Regions from separate parts of the Neisseria dentiae genome, predicted to be linked through region 1. Evidence: predicted binding sites of a transcription regulator. Region 1 holds the regulator's gene; each other region holds the start of a gene.
What was found. The regulator FNR, encoded in region 1, switches genes on or off when oxygen is low (the NO sensors DNR and NnrR bind a similar motif). The targets are predictions, from matches to a motif close to TTGATNNNNATCAA.

Region 1 (3,287 bases):
TATATCAGTTTGCACTATAAAGAAACGGAGGGCAAACTGTCAATACACAACTGCCCGTGCACAACGGCAAAGACCCGCTTCCTGTTTCTGAATCATGCCGAAAAATCAAGCCCGTGTCATGTATTAGCAAGCAAATCAACATTTGCGGGGCAATCCCGTTGCACGGAAGCAACAGTTAACGCCGCCAGCCAGCCATGACTAGTTAATATCAATAACAGATTGTTTATTAAAAAACAAAAGCTTTAACCCTTTCACCGAGACAATCGGGCAGATTTTGCCAAAGTGTGCTACATTGCCAAGCGTTTGTCGTACAGAATCTACAAAACCCATAAACTCCCGCCGCTTGGTTTTTTAAGATGAAATTACAGCAATTGCGTTACGCGCTCGAAGTTTACCGCCACAATCTGAATGTATCTGAAGCCGCCGAAGCCCTGTTTACTTCCCAACCGGGCATTTCCAAACAAATCAGGCTGCTGGAAGAAGAGTTGGGAATACAGATATTTATCCGCAGCGGCAAACGCGTGGTCTCGGTTTCGCAACCGGGCAAGGCGGTTTTAGAGCTGGCCGAAAGGATTTTGCGCGATGTGCAGAATATTAAGAATATCGGCAGCGAGTTTACCGAACACGACAGCGGTTCGTTAACCATCGCCACCACCCACACGCAGGCACGTTATGCGCTGCCGGCCATTGTGGCGGAATTTGTGCAGCGCTACCCCAAAGTGCGCCTGAGCATCAAGCAGGGCAGCCCCGACGTGCTGGCGCAAATGGTGGTTAACGGCGAAGCCGACTTTGCAATTGCCACCGAAGCGCTGGAGGAAAACGGCGAGTTGCGCAAACTGCCCTGCGAAGCGTGGACACATGCGGTGGTTGTGCCGGACGACCATCCGCTTTTAGACTGCCGCCATCCGTTGGCAATCGAAGACTTGGCGGCTTTTCCGCTGGTAACTTACGAATTTGCCCTTAACCACAACAATAATATTGCCCGTGCGTTTCAGAAAGCCCGCTTGGATTTGCCTACCGTGGCGTTGTCGTCGGCCGACACCGATGTGTTGAAAACCTATGTAAGGCTGGGCCTGGGCGTGGGTTTGATGGCGAAAATGGCTTACGATGTCAAAACCGACAGTGATCTGCACCTGATCGATGCTTCGCATTTGTTCGAGCCTTCCCACACCTACATCGCACTGCGGCCGGATACCTATCTGCGCGGCTATACTTATGACTTTATTAATCTGTTTGCACCCAAACTCACCCGCACGCAGATTGACAAAATGTTATATGAACCGATTGAGGAAGATTTTTCCATCTAAAATCCTAAACGGAAATATTTAAAGGCCGTCTGAAAAATATTTTTCAGACGGCCTTTTGGGGTTCAAATAGTTATACGGCGTGTTCGCAGCCGGAAACCATTTTCTTCAAAGCCTGCGGCTCTAAAATTTTGATGTGTTTGTGTTCGACCAAAATCAGCCCTTCGTGATGGAATTTCGACAAGGTTCGGCTGACGGTTTCCAGTTTCAACCCCAGATAGCTGCCGATTTCTTCGCGCGACATCCGCAAAATAAAATCATTGGCGGCAAAACCGCGGGCATACAGGCGGTTGGACAAGTTGAGCAGAAAAGCCGCCAACCGCTCTTCGGCGCGCATATTGCCCAACAGCAGCATCACGCCTTGGTCGCGCACGATTTCGCGGCTCATCAGGCGGAAAAAGTGGGTTTGCAGGCTGGGAATATTCTTTCCCAACTCTTCCATATGCGAAAACGGCAGCTCGCACACTTCGCTGTCTTCCAAGGCCACGGCATCGCAACTGTGGGTGTGTGTGCAGATGCCGTCCATGCCGATCAGTTCGCCCGACATGAAAAAGCCGGTTACTTGGTCGCGCCCGTCCTGGCTGGCGATGGTGGTTTTGAAGAAACCCGTGCGGATGGCAAACAGTGAGGTAAACGGCTCGCCCGCACGAAAGAGATATTCGCCTTTTTTCAAACGCCGGCTTTGGCGGATAACGGCATCCAGTTGGGCGAACTCGGTCGGCATCAGCCCAACGGGCAGGCACAGTTCGCGTAAGGAACACGTTGAACACAGCGTTTTCATCTGATGTTGGGCAGTGTGTGCGGGCATAGCGGGCACCTTTTCTTCTGAGCAACTTTTATATAGTTAAGCCGCGACTTAAGGACTATTGACTCCAGTCAAGGCTTGTTTATGATAGTGCAGGTATTCTATCAAACTACCTTTGGTTTGCCTATCCATTCCGAATCAAGAAAATTATTTAATGAAAATCATAAAGATACACAACAACACTGAGCCTGAATTCGACCGCGGGCTGATTGCTTCTCTACCTTCCAACGGCCCCCGCTACACTTCTTACCCGACCGCCGACCGCTTCCACAGCGGTTTTGGCGAAACCGACTATTTGGAATCACTCAATATGCGTCACGCAGGGGCTTTAAACAAACCCTTGTCGCTTTATATCCATATTCCTTTCTGCAATACCATCTGCTATTACTGCGGCTGCAACAAAATCATCACGAAAGACAAAACCCGCGCCGATGCCTACCTCGAATACCTCGAAAAAGAAATGGCGCTGCTCGCCCCACATCTGGACGGCCGCCATCAGTTGGCGCAGCTGCATTTCGGCGGCGGCACACCCACGTTTTTGAGCGACGGGCAGCTTGAGCGCGTTTTTGCGATGATACGGCGCTATTTCGATTTGATTCCCGGCGGCGAATATTCGATAGAAATCGACCCGCGCAAGGTCAGCCGCGAAACCGTGCTGCATTTGGGCAGGCTGGGCTTCAACCGCATGAGCGTGGGCATTCAGGACTTCGACCCGAAAGTGCAGGAAGCAGTCAACCGCGTGCAAACTGTTGAAGAAACGCGCGAAGTGATTGAGACCGCACGCGAAGCGGGGTTCAAATCGGTGAGCGTGGATCTGATTTACGGCCTGCCGCACCAATCGCTCGAAAGCATCAAACCCACCCTCGAAACCGTGCTTTCGCTCGACCCCGACCGCCTGGCGCTTTACCACTACGCCCATCTGCCGCATATTTTCAAACCGCAGCGCCGCATCGACACCGCCGCCGTTCCCGGCAGCGAAGAAAAACTCGATATTCTGCAATACGCCGTGCAAACGCTCACCGCCCGCGGCTATGTATTTATCGGCATGGATCATTTCGCCAAACCCGACGACGAACTCTCGCTGGCGTTGAAAGAAGGCTGGCTGCAACGAAATTTCCAAGGCTATTCCACTTATGCCGACTGTGATCTGATTGCCTTGGGCGTGTCGTCTATCGGCA
Region 2 (3,287 bases), 240 kb from region 1:
CCACATGGAAGCGATGTAGAGCACAACGCCGATGGTGGCAATCCAGAAGTGCGCTTCGATCAGTTTGGTGCTGTACATTTCTTTTTGGCCGAACAGGCGCGGAATCAGGTAGTAAATCGCGCCGATGGTAACGAAGCCTACCCAGCCCAAAGCGCCTGAGTGAACGTGGCCCACGGTCCAGTCGGTGTAGTGGCTCAATGCGTTGACGGTTTTAATCGACATCATCGGGCCTTCGAAAGTGGACATACCATAGAACGAGAGGGAAACCACCAGGAATTTCAAAATCGGGTCGGTGCGCAGTTTGTGCCATGCGCCGGATAAGGTCATGATGCCGTTAATCATGCCGCCCCATGAGGGTGCGAACAGAATCAATGACAACACCATGCCCAAAGATTGGGTCCAGTCGGGCAGTGCGGTGTAGTGCAGGTGGTGGGGGCCTGCCCACATATAGGTGAAAATCAGCGCCCAGAAGTGCACGACAGACAAACGGTAAGAGTAAACCGGGCGGCCGGCTTGTTTGGGTACGAAGTAATACATCATGCCCAAGAAAGCGGCGGTCAGGAAGAAGCCCACGGCATTGTGGCCGTACCACCATTGAACCATGGCGTCGATGGCACCCGAGTAAAGCGGATAAGATTTCATGGCGCCGGCAGGAATGGCCAGGCTGTTAACGATGTGCAGCAATGCCACGGCCAAAATAAATGCGCCGTAGAACCAGTTGGCTACATAGATGTGTTTGATTTTCCGGGTGGCGATGGTGCCGAAGAACACGATGGCGTAGGCAACCCATACCAACGCAATCAGGATATCGATCGGCCATTCCAATTCGGCATATTCCTTACCCTGGGTATAGCCCAGCGGCAGGGTGATGGCGGCCAAAACGATAACCAGCTGCCAGCCCCAGAATGTGAAGGCGGGCAGCCATTTGCCGCCGAACAGGCGCACGTTGCAGGTGCGCTGCACTACATAATATGATGTGGCGAACAAGCCGCAGCCGCCGAAGGCGAAAATCACCGCATTGGTGTGCAGCGGGCGCAGGCGGCCGAAGTGGAACCAAGGTCCGATGTCTGCAAGGTTGAGGGCGGGCAGGAACAGTTGGGCGGCGATAATCACCCCCACCAGCATGCCCACGATACCCCAAACTACAGTCATGATGGCAAATTGGCGCACCACCTTGTAGTTATATGTTTGCGTTTCCATAAGGGTCTCCATTAAACATGGCAATTTACACTTATCGGTTTGCTCCGGCTTGCTGAAACACACCAAAGATACACCCGATTTTTCTTAATTTAACACCGAGTAGTTGCGCGGATAGGCAATTTACGGCAGCTTAACCCGTGCATTCTAAATCAAAACCCGTGCCGTACCAAGCCGAATCGGCATAAAACCGCAATTTTTACCGAGCGGGGCGGGTTGATTTCGGCCATATTTTGTTAGATTATAGATTCACTACATAAAGTTTCTTGACATAAGTCAAATTTACTCAAGCAGCCATACAAACTTTAACCGTGCCGGTAATGCCATGATCCAATACACCCTCACTCCCGAACCAGCCGCCCATCTGTGGCGGGTTTGTTTGAGTTTTTATTCAAAAGATAACCGTCCTTTACAAATCAAGCTGCCCAATTGGGTTCCGGGCAGTTATCTGATTCGCGATTTTTCGCGCCATATCATCTCTATCGAGGCCTGCTGCAATGGTAGGCCGGTTGCATTGGAACAGGTGTCGAAAAACGAATGGACGGCTGAGAACCCGGGCGGAGAGTGGCAAATCCACTACACTGTTTATGCGTTTGACTTATCCGTGCGCGGTTCGTTTTTGAGTGCGGAGCGCGGCTTTTTCGACGGTGCCTGCCTATTGCTCCGGGTGGAAGGATACGAAAACGGGCTACATCAGATTACTTTCCCGCGATTGCCCGAAAACTGGCAGATTGCCACAACGATGCCGGCGGCGGGCGGGCGTACTTTTCAGACGGCCTCTTATGCCGAACTAATCGATTATCCGTTTGAGCTGGGTTTGTTTGAAACGTTGCACTTCGAGGCTTGCGGTATTCCGCACCGTATCGTTTTGAGCGGGCATTACCGTGATTTCGACCGCGGTCGTTTGCTCGGCGACGTGCAGAAAATCTGCGCGGCCGAGTTGGAAATGTTTGCCGGCGCGGCACCGTTTCAAGAATATCTGTTTCTGCTGCATGTGGGCGATAACATTTACGGCGGTTTGGAGCACATCAGCAGCACGGCGCTCTTGGCCGACCGCAACAGCCTGCCTGCGCGCGGCATGGGCGGGCCGGATGATGCCTATATCCAGCTGCTCGGGTTGTTCGGCCACGAGTATTTCCATGCGTGGAACGTAAAATCCATCAAGCCCGCCGCGTTTGAGCCTTACCGCTTGGACAGCGAAAGCTATACCGAGCAGTTATGGGCGTTTGAGGGCATTACGTCTTATTACGACGATCTGTTTTTAGCCCGCAGCGGCGTGATTGCGCCGGAAGCCTATTTGAAACTGCTGGCGCAAGGCATTACCCGCGTGCAGCAGGGCAAAGGCCGTCTGAAACAGACTTTGGCACAATCAAGTTTTACCGCGTGGAACAAGTTTTACAAGCAAGACGAAAACAGCCCCAATGCCATCGTGAGCTATTATCAGAAAGGCGCACTGGCAGCTTTGTGTCTGGATTTGCAGATTCGCGGCAGAAGCGCGGGCAAGCACAGTTTGGATACGGTGATGCACACGCTCTACCGCAATTGGCGCGAAAACGGCAAAGGCATCGAAGAGCGGCAATGGCAGGCATATTGCCAAGAAATCACCGGTTTGGATTTGAGCGGTTTTTTTCAGACGGCCTTATATTCCACCGACGACCTTCCCCTGCAAAGCAGCTTGGAGCTTGCGGGCGTGAAGTTGGAATGGCTGGCCGCGCCGCACAGCCACGGTGGCGGCTTGGGCGGCGGAGAAGTGATGTGGCCGGCAAGCGATTTGGGCGCACGTTTCAAGCAGGATAACGGCGACATTACTTTAACCCATGTGTTCAACGGCGGCAGTGCCGAGCAGGCCGCGCTGTGCCCGAAAGACAAAATCATCGCCCTAAACGGCTTTGCCTGCACAGCCTTCGAGAAGCAGTGGGCGCAGTTCGATATAGGTGAAACTGTGCATATTCACTATTTCCGCCACGGTGTGTTGCATGAAACTGATTTAACCGTGCAGGCGGCGGAGGCCGATACGGCCATCCTGCATATCGCCGACCGCAGTTTGCTGGCGCAATGGTTGGGTGTGTAGCGGTGGAATGGCAAACGGT
Region 3 (3,287 bases), 970 kb from region 1:
CGGTGCGCCTGCACGGCGGCCGTCGGGGGTGTTACCGGTTTTTTTGCCGTAAACCACGTTGGAAGTGATGGTAAGCACGGATTGGGTCGGAATCGCGTTGCGGTACATCGGGTGGGTGGCCACTTTGCGCATGAAGCGTTCTACCAAATCGCAGGCGATGTCGTCAACGCGGTCGTCGTTGTTACCGAACTGCGGGTATTCGCCTTCTATTTCAAAATCGACAGCAATATTGTTTTCATCGCGCACGGGTTTCACTTTCGCATATTTGATGGCGGAAAGCGAGTCGGCGGCTACCGACAAGCCGGCGATACCGCAGGCCATGGTGCGTTTGATGTCGCGGTCGTGCAGGGCCATCAGCGCGGCTTCATACGAATATTTGTCATGCATGTAGTGGATGATGTTCAACGCGGTAACGTATTGGGTGGCCAACCAATCCATAAAGTTGTCCATTTTCGCCATCACGGTGTCGAAATCCAACACTTCGTCGAGAATCGGCTCGGATTTGGGGCCGACCTGTTCTTTCGATTTTTCGTCCACGCCGCCGTTGATTGCGTACAGCAGGGTTTTGGCCAGGTTGGCACGCGCGCCGAAGAACTGCATTTGTTTGCCGACCACCATCGGGCTGACGCAGCAGGCAATGGCGTAGTCGTCGCTGTTGAAGTCGGGGCGCATCAAGTCATCGTTTTCGTATTGGATAGACGAAGTGTCGATGGATACTTTGGCGCAGAAATGCTTGAAGCCGTCGGGCAGCTGTTCGGACCACAACACGGTGATGTTCGGCTCGGGTGACGGACCCATGTTATACAGAGTGTGCAAGAAGCGGAAGCTGTTTTTGGTTACCAGCGTGCGGCCGTCCAAGCCCATGCCGCCGATGGATTCGGTGGCCCAAATCGGGTCGCCCGAGAACAATTGGTCGTATTCGGGGGTGCGCAAAAAGCGTACCATACGCAGCTTCATCACCAAGTGATCGATCAGCTCTTGCGCTTCGATTTCGGTTAACGTGCCGTTTTGCAGGTCGCGCTCGATAAAGATGTCCAAGAAAGTGGCCACACGGCCGAACGACATGGCGGCGCCGTTTTGCGATTTCACGGCAGCCAAGTAGGCGAAGTAAGTCCACTGCACGGCTTCGCGGGCGTTTTTGGCGGGACCGGAAATATCAAAACCATAGCTCGCGGCCATTTCTTTCATTTGGCCCAAGGCTTTGTGCTGGTCGTTGATTTCTTCGCGGCGGCGGATTACTTCTTCCAAGTTTTTACCGGCTTCCAAATCGGGTTGCAGCGAATTGAACTGCGCCACTTTGTCGGCCATCAAACGGTCGATACCATACAACGCCACGCGGCGGTAGTCGCCGATGATGCGGCCGCGGCCGTAAGCATCGGGCAGGCCGGTCAGCACGCCTGATTTGCGGCAGCGGCGGATATCGGGGGTGTAAACGTCGAACACGCCCTGGTTGTGGGTTTTACGGTATTTGGTGAAGATTTCGGTTACGGTGGGGTTCAGCTCCACACGGTAGATATTGCAGGAATCCTGCACCATTTTCAGGCCGCCGAAAGGCATGATGGAGCGTTTCAACGGTTCGTCGGTTTGCAGGCCGACGATGGTTTCCAAATCTTTGTCGATATAGCCAGGGCCGTGGCTGGTGATGCCGGAAACCACTTGGGCGTCGATTTTATAAGGCTCGTGGGTGCGGTTTTCCACTTTGATGCCTTCCATCACTTCGGCCCACAGTTTGGTGGTGGCTTCGGTGGCCGGCGCTAAAAAGTCGGCGTTACCTTCATAAGGCGTGTAGTTTTTCTGAATAAAATCACGTACGTCAATACTGTTCTCCCACTCGCCGGCTTTAAAGCCGGCCCATGCGGCGGGGCGCTCTTGTGCGGTGGTAGCCATTTTTGAACTCCTTGTTTTTTCAAACGATAAGAAACGGGTTACATGAAACTTAATGGGCACAGAATAGCACTTATTCAAGACGGATGCGCTGCGATTTTATTGAAACAAAATTACTACTTGATATAAATCAGGTAACAAAATGTAGTAGGATAAAACAGCCGGGCAAACTCTGTTACGCAGCAAAAAACAGGCGTAAAATAATTAAATTGTGCGGATTAAAACAGGCCGTCTGAAAACATTTCAGACGGCCTGAAAATTTTTCACGGGCCAACGATTATTTTGGCAGGCTGAAACCTGTGCAAAACCCAAGAAAAGTTTATTTACCGTTATTAGCTTCGCAAAGGCCGCAAGCCGGATATTTCAGACGGCCTGCCCGAATTTTTCACAAGCCTTTGGCCGTCTGAAACAAAACTACGGCAGCAATTTGCCCGGGTTCATAATGCCGCGCGGATCAAGTTCGGCCTTCACCGCCCGCATCAATGCGATTTCCGCCGCACTGCGCACGCTCGGCAGCCATTGCTTCTTCACTATGCCGATACCGTGCTCCGCCGCCACCGTGCCGTTGCAGGCCAACACGTTTTCATACACCACGGCATTCACCGCATCCTCATATTCATACACCCCGTTATCCAGCACGCCGGGCAGGAAAGTGTTGTAGTGCAGGCTGCCGTCGCCCAAATGGCCGAACACCACGATATTGATGCCGGAAAAAGCCGTTTGAAGCGCAGTTTCGCAATCGGCCACAAACCCGGCCACGTTTTCAATCGGCACCGCAATATCGTGTTTGATACTGGCGCCCAGATTGCGCTGTGATGCGGAAATATTTTCCCGCAACGTCCACAAGGCTTGGCGTTCGGTTTCGGATTGCGCCGCCACGGCATTGTCGAAACCGTGCGCCAGCAAAAACTCCGCCAACTCCTCGCCCAAGCCGCCGCTTTCCATCGAATCGGCCAACTCCAGCAGAATATGCCACGGCGCATCAACCGGTTGGCCGATGCGGCTGAAATCCGACGACAACGCCAACGCAAAACGGCTGACCAGCTCGAAGCTGCACAAACGCTCGGCAAAACCGCCCTGCACCAGCGTGAGCAGCTCCACCGCCCGCTCTATCGAATCCACCCCCACCCACACGGTTTCAACGGTTTTCGGCAGCGCAAACAGTTTCAACGTTGCCCCCGTTATCACACCCAGCGTGCCTTCGCTGCCGATAAACAGATGGCGCAAATCATAACCGGTGGTGTTTTTGTGCAGCGGGTGCAGGTGCGAAACCAATTCGCCGTTTGGCAAAACCACTTCCAGCCCCAACACCAAATCACGCATGGTTCCGTAGCGCAACACATTCAATCCGCCCGCATTGCAGGCGATATTGCCGCCGATTTGGCACGACCCTTCGCTGGCCA

Region 2: ccoN (cytochrome-c oxidase, cbb3-type subunit I) is a predicted target of FNR. The motif match lies at 1,464-1,477, and genes of this name have one in related genera.
Region 3: pflB (formate C-acetyltransferase) is a predicted target of FNR. The motif match lies at 2,005-2,018, and genes of this name have one in related genera.

What each region holds. Positions count from the first base shown of each region.
Region 1 covers NZ_CP059570.1:2,164,280-2,167,566, forward strand. Annotated here, with positions in the region: gene H3L92_RS10125 (CysB family HTH-type transcriptional regulator) at 357-1,307, shown strand; gene fnr (fumarate/nitrate reduction transcriptional regulator Fnr) at 1,378-2,112, opposite strand; gene hemN (oxygen-independent coproporphyrinogen III oxidase) at 2,264-3,287, shown strand, end outside.
Region 2 covers NZ_CP059570.1:1,924,297-1,927,583, reverse strand. Annotated here, with positions in the region: gene ccoN (cytochrome-c oxidase, cbb3-type subunit I) at 1-1,200, opposite strand, end outside; gene H3L92_RS09075 (M61 family metallopeptidase) at 1,523-3,268, shown strand.
Region 3 covers NZ_CP059570.1:379,246-382,532, reverse strand. Annotated here, with positions in the region: gene pflB (formate C-acetyltransferase) at 1-1,887, opposite strand, end outside; gene H3L92_RS01805 (FAD-binding oxidoreductase) at 2,299-3,287, opposite strand, start outside.